DNA from 2 places in the Paraburkholderia sp. PREW-6R genome. Region 2 is predicted to be linked to the other one. Evidence: riboswitches for the same ligand, from Rfam matches in the RefSeq annotation. Region 2 holds a riboswitch; the other holds the start of a gene.
What was found. A riboswitch is a leader RNA that binds a small molecule or an ion and turns the genes downstream of it on or off. The one in region 2 is predicted to bind glycine.
Positions count from the first base shown of each region.

Region 1 (8,268 bases), on a different replicon from region 2:
TGACGACTACAGCGATTTCGAAATCGCCCGCGCCGTGGTGTACATGGCGAACAACTCCGGCGCGAGTTTCCCCGAACCGGCCCAGCCGGCGGCGGGCGCGGCAGCGGCGAGTTCTGGCGCAGCCGCCGCACCGGGTGCGGCAGCGGCCGGCGGCGCATCGGACACCGCCGCGACGCAGGCGGCCGCGGCCATGGCGGCCATGGCAAGCGTGCCGCAAGCCGCCGCGCCGGCAGCGGGCGGCGCCCAAAGCGCGGACGCATCGCAGGCCGGCAAGGCGCTCTATCAGCAGGTTTGTCAGGCATGTCACGCCGCCGGCGTGCTGAACGCGCCCAAGTTCGGCGACAAGGAAGCATGGGCGCCGCGTCTGAAAGACCCCATGGACGTGATCTACAACTACGCGCTGCACGGCAAGGGCGCGATGCCCGCGAAAGGCGGCTCGAATGCGTCGGACGCCGACGTGAAAGCCGCCGTCGACTACATGGTCAGCGCAGCGAAATAAAAGCGCACCGCGCGCTGTCGAAAGGCGTAATAAAAACCCTGCCGCGTGCTCACCAGCACGGGCAGGGTTTTCTAATTCAGCTCGCATCCCGATAAAACTCAAGGCTTCTGCAACAACGCCTTCAGACTCGCCAGCCGGTCTTTCGGCGACATCGGCGCTTCTTCGGCTGTCGGCGGTGGGGCGTCGTCGAGCAGCATTTCGGGGATGAACCGCGACGGCTCGCACACCACCGTCTCGCGCGCCCGTTTGCGCTTCTTGCACCAGTTCAGATGCAGACTGCGCTGCGCCCGTGTAATCGCGACGTACATCAGCCTGCGCTCTTCCTCGATGCGCGCGTCGTCGATCGGCTCGTCGTCGGCGCCGCCGCGATGCGGCATGATGCCTTCCTCGACGCCCACCAGAAACACGTGCGGATACTCCAGACCCTTCGACGCGTGCACCGTCGAAAGCCGCACGGCGTCCGGATCCTCCTCGCGCCCTTCGAGCATCGACATCAACGCGACCGTCTGGATCAGTCCGAGCAGATTCTTGCCGGTGTCGCCGAAACCATCGGCGGTGTCGTAGCCGGTCGCTTCGCCCGCGTCCGCCGCACCTTGCGCCTCGGCTTTCGTGCCCTTGCGCTTGAGCCACTCCATGAACTCCAGCACGTTCTGCCACTTGGACTGCGCCTGGCGCTCGTCGAACGCGTCGTACAGGTACGCCTCGTAGTGGATCGCGTCCATCAGTTCGTCGAGCAGCGGACCGGCCGGGTCCTTTTCCGCGCGATCGGTGAGGCGCTGCATGAAGTCGCAGAACACACGCATCGGCTCGATCTGCCGCGGTGACAGGCGTGCTTCGATCCCGCCCATGTACACCGCCTCGAAGAGCGACACCTTCGCCTGGCCGGCAAACGAGCCGAGCGCTTCGAGCGTGGTATTGCCGACGCCGCGGCGCGGCGTGGTGATTGCGCGGATGAACGCCGGATCGTCATTCGCATTGGCGATCAGGCGCAGATACGCGCAGATGTCCTTGATCTCGGCCTTGTCGAAAAACGACTGACCGCCCGAGAGCACATACGGAATCCGTTCGCGCCGCAGCACCTGTTCGAAGATGCGCGCCTGGAAATTGCCGCGATAGAGGATCGCGTAGTCGCGGAAATTCGCGCGGCGCTCGAACTTGTGCGCCGACAGGCGAAACACGACCGATTCGGCTTCGTGCTCTTCGTCGTTGCAGCCGGTGACGGTGATGGTGTCGCCCATCCCGTGTTCGGACCACAGCTTTTTCTCGAACAGCTTCGGGTTGTTGGCGATCACGTTGTTGGCGGCGGTGAGAATGCGCACCGTCGACCGGTAATTCTGTTCGAGCTTGATGATGTGCAGCTTCGGAAAATCCTTGCTGAGCTGGCCGAGATTTTCGAGCGTCGCACCGCGCCAGCCGTAAATGGCCTGGTCGTCGTCACCGACCGCCGTGAACGCGCCGCGCGGGCCGGCCAGCAGCTTGACCAGTTCGTACTGGCACGCGTTGGTGTCCTGATATTCGTCGATCAGCAAATAGCGCAACCTGTTCTGCCAGCGGTCGCGCACCTGCTCGTTTTTCGCAAAAAGCTCGGCGGGCAGGCGGATCAGATCGTCGAAATCCACCGCCTGATAAGCGTGCAGCGTGGCCACGTAGTTGCGATAAACGATCGCGGCCTGATGCTCGTCTTCGTTTGCCGCGATCGAGATCGCCTCTTCGGGCATGATGAGGCCATTTTTCCACAGCGAAATGATCGACTGGATCTTGCGGATAAAGCCCTTGTCCGTCGAGCCGACCTGTTCCTGGATCATGCCGAAGCAGTCGTCGGAATCCATGATCGAGAACTGCGGCTTCAGCCCGACGTGCTCCGCTTCCTGACGCAAAATCTGTACGCCGAGCGAGTGGAAAGTACACACCGTCAGCTGATTGACGGGCACCTTGCGGCCTTCCTTGCCCGGCGTCGTGAGCGTCTTGCCTTCGAGCAATTTCCCGACGCGCTCGCGCATTTCCGCCGCGGCTTTGTTCGTGAAGGTGACGGCGGCGATATGGCGCGGCTCGAAGCCTTTTGCTTCGATCAGATGCGCGATTTTCTGCGTAATCACGCGTGTCTTGCCGCTGCCGGCGCCGGCGAGCACGAGACACGGACCGTCGAGATAGCGGACCGCTTCATTTTGAGCGGGGTTCAGGCCTGCGGACATCGTTATGGACGGGGAATGCGGTTGAAGGCGGCAGGGCGCGGCATCGCGACGGCAAGGGCCCTGCGGCATGCTGCGTGGGGCTGCGAGCGGGCGCTAATCTGATGCGACAGGCGTTTCGGCTCGCCTCGCTCTGCCCGGGAGGAGCGATGTTAACATGGAAAACGCGACGGAAAACACGACGGAAAACGCGATGGAAAGGCAACGGGAAATGCGAAGAAGAGCACGATGGGAATGCCCGGTTAAACGCTGCGGACTGACACACTGATCAATCCGCCAGTTCGCGAGGCATATAGGGGTACGCCGGCTCGACGCGCTGGATCCGGCACTCAATGGCGAGGCAGCTTCCCGCGCCGATTACCTATTTGCGTGGGCCGCTTCGCCACCCACCTGACAGACCGTCCTCGCGCCATGCCACAATCACGCTGTAGCGCGCCGCCGCCGCGGTGGCAAAGCGGCGCGCCGTTTTGCAGGAAGACACGCATGTCCGCATCGCTAAAGATTGGATTGATGGGTTACGGTTTTGCTGGCGCCACCTTTCACGCGCCGGTCATCGAACACAGCGGTCGGGCCACCGTTGCCGCCATTGCAACAGGTCAGCCCGAGCGCGCGCTCGCCGATTATCCGCACACAAAGGTAGTCGCCGATCTCGACGCGCTGCTGGCGCTCGACGACCTCGACTGCGTCGTGATCGCAACGCCGAACGATACCCATTTCGACCTCGCACGCCGCACGCTGGAGGCGGGCAAACATGTCGTGGTCGACAAGCCGGTCACGCTGACCGCCGCCGACGCCCACACGCTCGCCAATATCGCGCTCGCTCGCGGCAAGTTGTTCGTGCCGTTCCACAATCGCCGCTGGGATGGCGATTTTCTCACCGTACGCGATCTGCTCGCGAGTCAGGTGCTGGGCCGCATCACCCAATACGAATCCCATTTCGACCGTTTCCGTCCTGAAGTGCGTCAGCGCTGGCGTGAAGAGGCGTCGCGCGGCGGCGGCCTGCTGCTCGACCTCGGGCCGCATCTGATCGATCAGGCGCTGGCGCTGTTCGGCGCACCGCAAACCGTCTCGGCGACGGTGCGCACGCATCGCGACCAGGCCGGCGCGCCTGACTACGTGCATATTCAACTCGGCTACGGCGACTTCGAAGTCGTGCTGCACGCCAGTGCGTTGACCGCGCTGGTTGCGCCGCGTTTTTCGATTCACGGCACGCGCGGCAGCTATGTGAAGTACGGACTCGATACCCAGGAAGATCAGCTCAAAGCCGGCTTGCGTCCGGGCGACGAGGGTTTCGGCGCGGGCAACGAAGCGGGCACGCTGCGTGTGCTGGAAGGCGACCAGGAAGTGGAGCGCAAGCAGCCGACTCGCCATGGCGACTACACCGGCTTCTATATCGCGTTGGCCGATGCAATCCAGAACGGCGATAAATTCCCGGTCACGCCGCAAGACGCGGTGGACGTCATGACGATCATCGAACTTGCCGCGCGCAGTTCCGAAGAAGGCGTGCGCCTGCCGTTCGAGCGGATTCGATAACGCGCTTCTGCACGGCCCCCGCCGCGGCGCGCCGACCCTACACGTCCGTAAGGAACATAACGTTACAAATAAGCCCGCGCGCGCCGTCAGCGCGCGGGCGAGCCCATGCGTTCGTATCACCGTAACAGCACAAAACGACAACGACTTCCCGGAGAGTCCATGCCCCGTATCGTCCGCGCACTCGCTGCGTCCGCCTTGCTCAGTTCCCTCGCCGCCTGCGTGGTGGCGCCGCAACCCGCACCCGCTCCGCGTCCCAATCCGCAACAGATCGCGGATCAGCGCCTGCATCAGGTCGACGGCCGTCTCGACAACCTGAGCCGCCGCATCGACAACCACGTCAACCAGGGCTATTACCCGCCTCCGCAAGGCGGCGCGCTGCATCATCGTCTCGATGTGATCCGTCAGGAAGCACACGACATGGCCGCGCAACATGGCGGCGGTTTGTCGGCCGAAGAACAGCGCGTGCTGAACCAGGAACTGGACGGCGCGGCGCACGCCATCGGCGAATAAGTTGGCCGATGGCCATTGACGGCAAAAGCGCGGCGGCAGCCTGTCCCCGCGCTTTTTTTTGATACGTGCAGACCGGCGTCGCCAACCCCCGCACGGCTTGCGGGCCTTTATTTGACAAGCCTCCGGGGCTCGCGTACATTCGCCGCACGCGTCGGGAGAGCGTGCTGGCCGCAAGGAATCGCAGGCCGCGCCGCCGAAGGGGCACACCCGCAAACTCTCAGGCAAAAGGACCGACCGCGTCGAAAAACCCGCTTTGAGGCAGCATTCACGGCACCGGTTTTTCGCACTCTGGAGAGCGGCAGTAGCCGTCGGCGTCATCGCCATGACAAAGACCCGGCAAGCTGCCCACCGAAGGGGCGCGCGTTTCCCCGTGACTTGTAGAAGTGTCACGGCAGCGCAATCTCTCAGGTATCGAGGACAGAGGGGTCATGCACGATCACGCTCGCAGGCATCAGGCCGGCGAGGCGTTGCGCCGCATGGCCTTTTATGTTTCGCGAGATGCCCGAGGCCCCATGACCGAACTCAAACACACCCCGCTCAACGCCACCCATCGTGCGCTCAACGCCCGCATGGTCGATTTCGGCGGCTGGGACATGCCTGTCAACTACGGCTCGCAAATCGACGAACACCGCGCCGTGCGCACCGACGCCGGCATGTTCGACGTCTCGCACATGTGCGTCGTCGACTTCACCGGCGAGCGCGTGCGCGCCTTCTTCGAATTCGCGCTCGCCAACAACGTCGCCAAACTCCAAACGCCGGGCCGCGCGCTTTACTCCTGTCTGCTGAACCCGAACGGCGGCGTGATCGACGATCTGATCGTCTATTACTTCGGCGAAGATCATTTCCGCGTGGTGGTCAACGCGGGCACCGCGGACAAAGACATCGCGTGGTTCGGCCAGCTCAATGCCGAAGGCAGCTTCGGCCTCACGATCACGCCGCGCCGCGACTATGCGATCGTCGCCGTGCAAGGCCCGAATGCGCGCGAAAAAGTCTGGCAGACCGTGCCGGCCGTGCGCGTCGCCACTGAATCGATGAAGCCGTTCAACGCCGCACGCATCGACGACACGCCGTTCGGCGAACTCACCGTCGCGCGCACCGGCTACACGGGCGAAGACGGCTTCGAGATCATTGTCCCGGCGGACCACGTCGAAGCGTTGTGGAACGCGCTGCGAGCACAAGGCGTGCGCCCGGCCGGCCTCGGTGCGCGCGACACGCTGCGCCTCGAAGCCGGCATGAATCTGTACGGCCAGGATATGGACGACAACGTCTCGCCGCTCGACGCCGGTCTCGCATGGACCGTCGATCTGACCTCGCCGCGCGACTTCGTCGGCAAGGGCCGGCTGGAGGCGGACGGTTCGCGGGCTGCGTTCGTCGGCCTGATCCTGCTGAAGGAAAATGGCAAGGCGGCAGGCGTGCTGCGTGCTCACCAGAAAGTCGTCACGCCGCAGGGCGAAGGCGAAATCACGAGCGGCACCTTTTCGCCGACCATGCAGGAATCGATCGCTTTTGCACGCGTGCCGACAGGCGTGCAGCCGGGCGACACGGTGCATGTCCAGATCCGCGACAAAAACGTTCCTGCACGCGTGGTAAAACTGCCGTTCGTGCGCAACGGCAAAGTGCTCGCGGTCTGAGCAGACGGCGCGTACGTCCACCTCTTTCAAGTCACCACCGAATTACACCGCATAGGAGCATTCAATGAGCATCCCGGCCGATCTGAAATACACCGAATCGCACGAATGGGTCCGCACGGAAGCGGACGGCACGCTGACGGTCGGGATCACCGACCACGCGCAGGAAGCGCTCGGCGACATCGTCTTCTTCGAAGTCCAGGAACTGGGCAAGACCGTGACCGCCGGCGACACCGTCGCCGTCATCGAGTCGGTAAAGGCCGCCTCCGACATCTACGCGCCGGTCTCGGGCGAAATCATCGAAGCGAACACGGCCGTGGCCGATACGCCGGACTCGGTCAACAGCACGCCGTACGAAAGCTGGCTCTTCAAGATCAAGCCGGCCGCCGACGCGACGCAGGATCGTCTGATCGATGCAAACGCCTACAGCCAATCGATCGGCGCCTGATTCACCTTATCGTTAAACCGTCAGGTGCGGCGGCCGTCAGCATGGCGCGCCGCACCGCGAGGAATACCTCATGAAGCTCGAACACCCGGATCGTCTGATGAACCGCACTCCACTCTCGCTCGCCGCGCTCGAAGTGCACGACGCCTTCGCCGAACGGCATATCGGCCCGGATTCGGCCGACCAGCAAGCGATGCTCGACGCCCTCGGCTTTGCGTCGCGCGCCGCGCTGATCGACGCCGTCATTCCGAAGACGATCCGCCGCACCGAGACGCTGCCGCTCGGTTCGTTCACACAACCGAAAAGCGAAGCCGAAGCGCTCGCGTCGCTGCGTGAACTCGCGGACAGGAACCAGGTGTTTCGCTCGTACATTGGGCAGGGCTATTACAACACGCACACGCCGGCGGTGATCCTGCGTAACGTGCTGGAAAATCCGGCGTGGTACACCGCGTACACGCCCTACCAGCCGGAAATCTCGCAAGGCCGTCTGGAGGCGCTGCTGAACTTCCAGCAGATGATCGTCGACCTGACGGGACTGGCCATTTCGAACGCCTCGCTGCTCGACGAAGCCACCGCCGCCGCCGAGGCGATGACGCTGCTGCAACGCGTCGGCAAGCCGAAGTCGAACGTGTTTTACGTCGCCGACGACGTGCTGCCGCAAACCATCGAAGTGGTGAAAACGCGCGCGACGCCGGTTGGCATCGAAGTCAAAGTCGGTCCGGCCGCCGACGCCGCGAACGCAAACGCGTTCGGCGTGCTGCTGCAGTACCCGGGTGTGAACGGCGACGTGCGCGACTACCGCGCGCTCACCGAAGCGATCCACGCAGCGGGCGGCCACGTGGTGGTCGCCGCCGATCTGCTCGCATTGACCGTGCTCACGCCGCCGGGCGAATGGGGCGCGGACGTGGCGGTGGGCAACACGCAGCGTTTCGGCGTGCCGGTCGGCTTCGGCGGCCCGCACGCGGCTTACCTCGCCGTGCGCGATGAGTTCAAGCGCCAGATGCCGGGGCGGCTCGTCGGCGTGACCGTCGACGCGCAAGGCAACCCTGCGCTGCGCCTCGCGCTGCAAACGCGTGAACAGCATATCCGCCGCGAAAAGGCGACCTCGAACGTGTGCACCGCGCAGGCACTGCTCGCGATCATGGCCAGCATGTACGCGGTCTATCACGGCCCGCATGGTCTGAAAACCATCGCACTACGCGTGAACCGCATCGCCACGTTGCTCGCCGAAGGCGCGAAGCAACTCGGCTACACGCTCGCGAACGAAACCTTCTTCGACACGCTCACGTTCGAAGCCGGCGCGCGTACGCAAGCGCTGCGCGACGCAGCGGTCGCAAGGCGCATCAACCTGCGCCGCGTGAGCGACACGCAAGTGGGCCTGTCGATCGACGAAACCACCACGCGCCGCGATCTCGCCGATCTGCTCGCCGTGTTCGCCGAAGCCGCGGGCGCGAAAGACGTGCC
Region 1 is NZ_CP155073.1:3,361,969-3,370,236, forward strand. It holds gene AAGS40_RS14905 (c-type cytochrome) at 1-499, shown strand, start outside; gene AAGS40_RS14910 (UvrD-helicase domain-containing protein) at 598-2,691, opposite strand; gene AAGS40_RS14915 (oxidoreductase) at 3,172-4,221, shown strand; gene AAGS40_RS14920 (hypothetical protein) at 4,381-4,731, shown strand; glycine riboswitch at 4,874-4,975, shown strand; glycine riboswitch at 5,010-5,162, shown strand; gene gcvT (glycine cleavage system aminomethyltransferase GcvT) at 5,244-6,362, shown strand; gene gcvH (glycine cleavage system protein GcvH) at 6,427-6,807, shown strand; gene gcvP (aminomethyl-transferring glycine dehydrogenase) at 6,878-8,268, shown strand, end outside.
Region 1: it holds a riboswitch for glycine, as region 2 does, so the genes downstream of both, gcvT (glycine cleavage system aminomethyltransferase GcvT) here and AAGS40_RS19435 (D-amino acid dehydrogenase) in region 2, are expected to answer to the same signal.

Region 2 (8,268 bases):
TCCGCCTGACGTGACGCTGGTTTGACGACGGTGCAATCGGACACGCCGGTTACGCCAAATAGACGCGTCACGTCTTCGAGCGCGGCGCTGCGTTGCTGATCGCGCTCGAGTTCGCCGCGCAGCGTGATCCGGCCATCGGTCACGGAGACGTTCACCTTGCCTTCCGGCACCGCGGCGTCCCACGCGAGACGCCGCGCGGCCTCCGTGGCGATCTGCTCGTCGCTGAGCCGGTCGCCGCCGTTGCGGACATCAGACATAGGTTCTCCACGAAATCCGACGCAAGGGAGAACACTATCACTGAATGGCGCCGGCCACTGCCTGAGCCGTAGCGGCCGACAGCGTCCATCCCAGGTGACCGTGCCCCGTGTTGTAAAACACGCCGCGCCGTTTTCCGCGTCCTACCTTGGGCAGCATGCTCGGCAGCATGGGCCGCAGTCCTGCCCACGGAATCACGCGCGCGGTCGACACGTTGGGAAAATGCCGCCGGGTCCAGTCCACGAGCGGCGCGATGCGGTCCGAGCGGATGTCGCGATTAAAGCCGTTGATTTCCGCCGTGCCGGCGATGCGAAAACGGTCCGCGCCAAGGCGGCTCGTCACGATCTTCGCGCTGTCGTCGAGCAGGCTCACCCATGGCGCGTGCTGCTGGCTGGTTTCATCGTCGAGACAGACGGTGATCGAGTAACCCTTCACCGGATAGATGTTCACATGGTCGCCGAGCATCGCCGCGAAATCACGGCTCTTCACGCCGGCGCAGATTACGATCTGCTCGAACGTAAAGGGCTGCGGCTCGCCGTCGAGGTTCACCATCAGCGAGAAACGTCCGTCGGCCGGTTGTTCAATCGACGTAATCTCGGCGTCATAGTGAAATTGCACGCCGTGACGCTGGCACGCCTGCGCGAGTCCGCGCGTGAACTTGTGGATGTCGCCGGTGGAGTCGGACGGCGTAAAGAAGCCGCCAAAAAAGTTGCCATGCAGCGTGGGTTCGATGCGCTGCAACTCGCCCGCACTGACCGGACTGCGGTCAAGCCCGCCTTCGCGCAGAAGGGCGTTCACTTTGCTCGCCGCGTCGAATTCCTTTTGTGTCTTGTAGATGTGCAGAATGCCGCGCCGCTCCAGATCGAAGTCGATGCCCTCCGTTTGTGCGATCGAAAACAGATGCTCGCGCGCGGCAATCGCAAGACGCACGGTTTCCACCGTGTTCGCGCGGTAGTGCGGAATCTGCCGGAGGAATTCGCCCATCCACGAATACTTGTGCCAGGTGGGCGCGGGATTGAGCAGGAGCGGGGCGTCGCGCGTGAGCATCCAGCGCAGGCCTTTCAGCACGGTGGCCGCGCTGTTCCAGACCTCCGCGTTGCTGGCGGAAAGCTGGCCGCCGTTTGCAAACGACGTTTCCATTGCCGCGTAGCGGTTGCGCTCGAACACGGTGACGTGATGGCCGCGCTGCGCGAGCGCGTGGGCAGTCGTGACGCCGGTAATGCCGGCGCCGATGATGGCGATACGTGACATGTCATGGTCCAGATAAGTTGAGCATCACCGGTGTCGATTTCGTTGTCGAAACCGGCGGGGATGCCCCATCTGTCCATGTACCTGAGAGTTTCTTCCCGCGCCGCGCGGCGCCGCGTTCGATCGCGTGCCGGGTGTGGGGAATCCCCTTCGGTGGGCGCATGCTGCCCGCTGATCGCCGATGCGCCGCTCTCCAGATGTTCCAGCTGCGCGGTCCTTTTGCCTGAGAGTTTCCGGGGCGGTTGCTCCGTCGGCGTCGCCATGAAAACTGGCGAGCTCTCCCGCGCTGCATTGCAGAACGGCTCGACAATACCGGGCAAAAAAGTTTGCCGCAAGTGTTTCGTGCAATCGGGCGATGCTCCCGCCGCCATGATGTCGGACATTTTCAAAGGGCTGCGCGTCTGGGCGGTGCGATTGCGCAGTTGCGGGCAGTCCCCCCGACCATCCGTTATATTGGACGGAATTGATCGTACGATGCATAAAGGAGAACGTCGTGCCTACCGCCGCCACGCTGCTTGCCTTCGCTCTTGTCTCGTTCGCCATGGTGCTGACGCCGGGGCCGAACATGATCTATCTGATTTCGCGCTCACTGTGTCAGGGGCCGCGCGCGGGGCTGGTGTCGCTGGGCGGTGTCGCGCTCGGCTACGTGTTCTACATGTTTTGCGCCGCATTCGGCATTACCGCGTTGCTGATGACAGTGCCTTACGCATACGACGCGCTGCGCTTTTGCGGCGCGCTGTATCTGCTTTACCTCGCCTGGCAGGCAGTCAAACCCGGCGGCCGCTCGCCGTTCCAGGCGCGTGATCTGCCGCACGACAGCCGCCGCAAGCTCTTCACGATGGGCTTCGTCACCAATCTCGCCAATCCGAAGATTGCGGTCATGTATCTTTCGCTGCTGCCGCAATTCATTTCGCCGGGACACGGCAGCGTGCTGTCCCAGTCGATCGCGCTGGGGTGCGTGCAGATCGTGATCGCCGTCACCGTCAATGCGCTGATCGCGAGCATGGCGGGTTCGATTGCAGGATTTCTCGCGGGGCGACCGGTCTGGTTGCTGGTGCAACGGTGGCTGATGGGCACCGTGCTCGCCGGCCTCGCGGTGCGTATCGCGCTGGATTCGCGCCGTTAAGCGATGGTGAAGACCGGCGCGGACAAATAGCTGGAGCGAGGCGAGCGGGCCGCGCAACGCTGATGTGCGCAGCGAGCGCAGATGCGCGGAGCGCGGCTAGAGGCCAGAGTGAGCCGTTTGCGTCAACCGCTGTGCGCGCGCGTCACGCCTCTGAACACCCAGACATTGAACAGCGCGCCGCATAGCATCAACACGCTCGTGATCAGAAACACGGCCTGCATGCCCAGATGCGCGCCGACGAAGCCGCCCGCGAGCGGCCCGGTCACCTGGCCTGCGTAATTCGCGGATGTCGCATAGCCGAGAATGTAGCCCGCCGACCGCTCCGGCACGCTGTGACGGATCACGCTCGTGATGCACGGCAACAGTCCCGCAAGCGCGAGCCCCATCAGAAAGCGCAGCACGACGAGTTGCGCGCCGTTCGTGACGAATGCCTGTGGCACCAGCAGCACCGCGCACACAGTCAGGCACGCGATGATGACCTTTGGCGCGCCGATCCGGTCGGCCAGCCGCCCGACGCGTGACGCCGCGAGCACGCTGCCGAGCGCCGACGCCGACATCACGAAACCCGACACCAGCGTGACATGCCGCGCGTCATGCACGAGCTGGGCGACATACACGGTGATGATCGGCTCGATCGACATGTTGGCGAACATCAGCAGGCCGGAGGTCATCAGCATGGCGAGCACGGGCCGCAGATTCTCTACGCTTGCCCAGCCACTCGTGGCGGCGTCCGTCTCTTTCGACAGAACACGCGAACGATCCACCGGCTGTTCCCGAACGAGCCACACGGTCGCAATGAACGCGCAGAAAATCATCGCGCCGGCAATGAAAAACGTGTTCCGAATGCCGATCAGCGGAGGCAGCGCGCCACCCACTAGCGGCCCGACCAGACTGCCCGCCATCATGCCGGAGGCCAGTGTGCCGAGCGCCCAGCCGGTGCGCCCACGCGGCGTCTGGGTGGCGATCATGACATTCGCACCCGACGCATAGCCGCCGACGAGGCCCGCGAGGAAGCGCAGTCCGACCAGTTGCCAGACGTTCTGCGCAAGACCGAGCAGCGACATGACGACTGCCATGCCGAGGCTCGCGCGGATCAGGATCAGCTTGCGTCCGTAGCGGTCGGCCATGCGGCCCCACAGCGGGGACACCAGCGCGGCAGCGAGAAACGTCGCGCCGAATGCGACCCCCGACCATTGCACGGCGGCCGCGGAGGAGCGCACGCCGAGCTGTTGCACGTAGAGCGGCAGAAAGGGCAGCAGCAGGGTCATCGCGACGATCGTCGTAAACGAGCCGAACAGGCAGACATACAGGTTGCGCTGCCAGTGCGGCGCGCCGTCCGAAGGCGTGGTGGGTGTCATCCAGATGATGGGTGGTTGTGGACGTGCATACAGAGTGGAAGGGCCGCAAACCGGTGTGCAAAACGGGGATTCGCGGGTGCGCAAAACGCCTGCATGGAGCGATTGTGCCTGAGCGCGCGCAAACAGGCAGGCCGCAGGGTGTGCGGCGAACGCTAGTATGCTGACGGAAACATCATGATCACTTTCAGAGGCCCTAACCGACCATGTCCGATTTTCCGATCGACAACCCGTTCCTCGAATCGCTTGGCGTGCGGCTGACGCAATGGCGTGACGGCTACGCCGAGTTGACCATGCCGATTGACGGCAGCAAGCTCAATCGCCAGGGCGTGTTGCAGGGCGGCGCGATCGCCACGATGCTCGACGCCGCTGCCGGTTACGCCGGCATCTTTGCAGAGCCCGGGCAACCGCCGCGCCATGCGTTCACCCTGTCGCTGACCACCAGTTATCTGGACAAGGGATTGGGCACGACCGTCACGGCCAGGGGTTTTCTGGAGCGCGCGGGCCATTCCATCTACTTCGCGCGCGGCGAAGCATGGGTGGACGGCACATTGCTGATTGCGAGCGCGCAGGGCACGTTCAAGTATGCTCGACGCAGTTGATGTACGGGTCGTCGGGATGGTGGAAGGGTGCGCTGACCGAGCGCGCTTCGCAGCCCAGGCGCGGCGCACGCGTAATCACGAGATGCTGAATCAGCATCGGCTGATTCCATCAGCGCACGGCAGTGTGCAGCAGCAGTGTTTAAGCCAGACTGGCGCGACAGATCCGTCAGATCGCCGAGATTCCTGCACCGCGCCTGCGTGGGCCGTTTATCATAGTAGCCATCCCGCATGATCCCCGACTGATGATGCGACGCCAAAGCCGGCGATTCGCGACCCGCGCGTTTTACCCGATAGGCTTCGCGCCATCGCCGCGGCTGCGGCGATTGGCGACGCCGGGCTTCAGCGGAAAACCAGCGGCAAACCAGCGGAAATCTCGCTGGAGAATGAGCCAAGCAGTTAGCCGGACAACCAGCCGGTCAATGAGCCGAACGCCGCGCTGCAAACGCGCGGCCAACTTTCGCCGCAAGCTACATCGCCGATCCTCGTACTCCCGTCGCAGAAATACATCTATGAATGCCACCCCCGACACTCCCTCCCGCCCTTCGATCCGCGCGCTGACCCCGCTCGAGGGCCGCGTGCTCGGCGTGCTCGTCGAAAAGCAGCAGACGGTGCCGGACAGTTATCCGCTGTCGCTGAACGCGCTGACGCTCGGCTGCAATCAGAAGACCGGCCGCGCGCCGGTGATGAACGCGACCGAGGGCGAGGTGCTGACTGCCGTCGACGGTCTGAAACGCCTGAGTCTCGTGATGGAAGGCAGCAGCAGCCGCGTGCCGCGTTTCGAGCACAACATGAACCGGGTGCTGGGTCTGCCGAGCCAGTCGGCGGCGCTCCTGACCACGTTGCTGCTGCGCGGCCCGCAGACCGCCGCCGAGCTGCGGCTGAACAGCGCGCGGCTGCATGGGTTTGCGGACATCTCGTCGGTCGAGGCGTTCCTCGACGAACTCGCGGCGAGCGATCCGCCGCGGGTCGTCAAGCTCGCCCGCACGCCGGGCGAACGCGAGAGCCGCTGGACGCATCTGCTGTGCGGCGAGGTGAGCGCGAGCGAACTGGCGCAGCCAGGCGGCGCAGAAGACGCCGTGCCGCTATCCGCGTTCGAGGCGCTGAAGGCAGAGCAGAACCGTCTCGCCGACGAGCTGAAGCGCCTGCAAGCCGTGGTGCGGCGCATGGCGGCGGATCTGGGCATCGAAGTCGAGGATGTCGGCCGCGACGCCTGAGCGCCCCGAGCCGCGTAAGGGCGAACGCTCGCGCTTCATGCAGCGCGGCCGCTTGCCCGGTTCGCGGAAAGCGTGCGCTGCGTGCGATAAAACACGCGTGGCGGCACGTTGGGCGAGTCTTCGGCGAGGCGGTCGAGTTCCTCGCGGATCGCGCTCAGATAGTGGCCATCGCGCGCGTCGGGGTCGCCTGCAAAGACGGCTTCCAGTCTGCGGCGCACCGCGCCATACCGCGCACCGGCTGAGCGGTGTTTCTCCGCCCGCTGCGCGTACTTCAGGAAGGTTTGCAGCGCCGAAGACACGGCGGCCGTCACGCTCACGAGGCCCACGAAAATGCGCAGTGCCGGCGAAACGGCGGCCGCACTCAGCGACGCGAACACCGCCGTGCCGACGAACGTGCTCAACGCGGTGACCAGCCAGCCAAGCTGCCGGTCGCGCGCCGACAGCAGGTCGGCCATGTCGTAGTGACTCATCTGCGATTCGCGGGCGCGCCTGATCCATTTCAGAAGCAGTTGCGTTTCGTCGGCTGGCGGCTCGTAGGCGGGCAGAGTGTTCATGTCGCTCGTCAAGGCAGGATAAGGGGCAAGCGTGACGCCTGCGCTTGACGATACTGTGCCATAGGATGAATGATCGGATCGACATCCGCCTGCCTGGCAGATTTCCCGCGATCCGATGTCCTGCCTGATTCGGCAGGACGATTACTTCGCCGCCTTCACTCCAGAGCGCTCCGCATGCGACTTTCCATTGAGATAAAAGTCGCTCGTCGCGGCTCGCAAAGGATCGCCGGGTTGGGTCTGTTCCGCGCAGCGGGAGCGCAACACGCGCGGCCGCGCGATGCAACGCGCTTATCGTGGCTACTTCAGACCCGCCACGGCGCGACGGCGCGCCAGCAACTTCACCGAGATCAGACAGACGGCCATGACGGTGAGCGATAACAGCGTCGTCATGGTGCCGAGTGCGTAGATGACCGGCGTCGTGACTGAAGTCGTGAGGCCTTGGAGTTCGAGCGGCAGTGTGTTCTGGTCGCCAATGGCTTGCGACGTGCGCGCGATTTCGTCCCATGAAAGCGTGAAGCCGAACATCGCTACGCCGACCACCGAAGGCCCGATGATCGGCAGAACGACATGGCGGAAACTCTGCCACGGCGTTGCGCCCAGGTCGCGCGACGCTTCCTCGTACGCCGGATTGAAGCGGTTGAAGACAGCGAACATTACCAGCAGGCCAAAGGGCAGCGTCCACGTGAGATGCGCGCCGAGCGCGGATGTGAAGAGGCCCATCGACGTGGTGTAAGTGTCCGCGAACGCCTGATGCCCCCACGCGGTGGCGAGATACTTTATGCCGTTATCGAGCAGACGGAACGTCAGCCCGATTCCGAGCGAGACGATGATGGACGGCATGATCAGGCTGGCGACCGACACATAGAACACGGCCGTGTCGCCACGAAAGCGGCGGCGAAATGCGAGCCCCGCGGCGACGGAAAAGAGCACGGTGAGTATCGTGACCGCCAGCGCGAGGCGCACCGAGCGCCCGAACGCGGCCCAGATATCGACGTCGCCGACGCCGTCGCGCAGCACTTCAAACCAGTGCAGCGACACCCCGCGCATCGGAAACGTCAGGCCGCCTTCCGGGCCCTGAAACGACAGGATGAAAATCGTGATCACCGGTCCGTAAAGGAACAGCACGAACAAGCCGAACACTAGCGCAAGCCAGTAGAAGCTGGCGGGACGATGCTCGCGATGTTTGAGGCGGGCAATCTGCATTTCACAATTCCTTGCGGATGTCGACAACCCGCGTCAATGCCCACACGATCATCAGCACCACGGCGAGCAGAATGATTGCGTTCGCCGCGGCAGCCGGAAACTGCAGATAACCGGTTTGCACCTGAATGATCTTGCCGATCGACGCGATCTGCTGGCCGCCCATCACGCCCACGGTCAGAAAGTCGCCCATCACGATCGTGATCACAAAAATCGAGCCGATCACGATGCCGGTTTTCGACAAAGGCAGCACCACGTCACGTACGACCTGCCAGCCACTTGCACCGGCATCGCGTGCGGCTTCGAGCAGTGACCGGTCGATGCGCATCATCGCGTTGAAGATGGGCACGATCATGAAAAACGTGTACAGGTGCACGAAAGCGAGCACGACCGAGAAGTTCGAATACAGCAGCCATTCGAGCGGCTGATCGATCAGATGCGCGCCGATCAGCGCCTGATTGACGAGACCGTTGCGCCCGAGCAGCGGCATCCACGAAATCATGCGGATTACGTTCGAGGTCCAGAACGGAATCGTGCAGACGAGGAACAGAACCGTTTGCATGCTGGTTGTGCGCACATGAAACGCGAGAAAGTATGCGATCGAAAAGCCCAGCACCAACGTGACGCTCCACACGATCGCGCAGAATCTGACGGTGGACCAATACGTCTTGAACGTCACGCAGACGTCGGTCATCGACGAACATCCGTCGAAAA
Region 2 is NZ_CP155074.1:945,515-953,782, forward strand. It holds gene AAGS40_RS19425 (acetate/propionate family kinase) at 1-9, shown strand, start outside; gene AAGS40_RS19430 (BON domain-containing protein) at 1-257, opposite strand, end outside; gene AAGS40_RS19435 (D-amino acid dehydrogenase) at 295-1,506, opposite strand; glycine riboswitch at 1,705-1,797, opposite strand; gene AAGS40_RS19440 (LysE family translocator) at 1,997-2,629, shown strand; gene AAGS40_RS19445 (MFS transporter) at 2,752-3,987, opposite strand; gene AAGS40_RS19450 (PaaI family thioesterase) at 4,191-4,586, shown strand; gene AAGS40_RS19455 (YceH family protein) at 5,096-5,800, shown strand; gene AAGS40_RS19460 (SLATT domain-containing protein) at 5,836-6,354, opposite strand; gene AAGS40_RS19465 (ABC transporter permease) at 6,652-7,557, opposite strand; gene AAGS40_RS19470 (ABC transporter permease) at 7,559-8,268, opposite strand, start outside.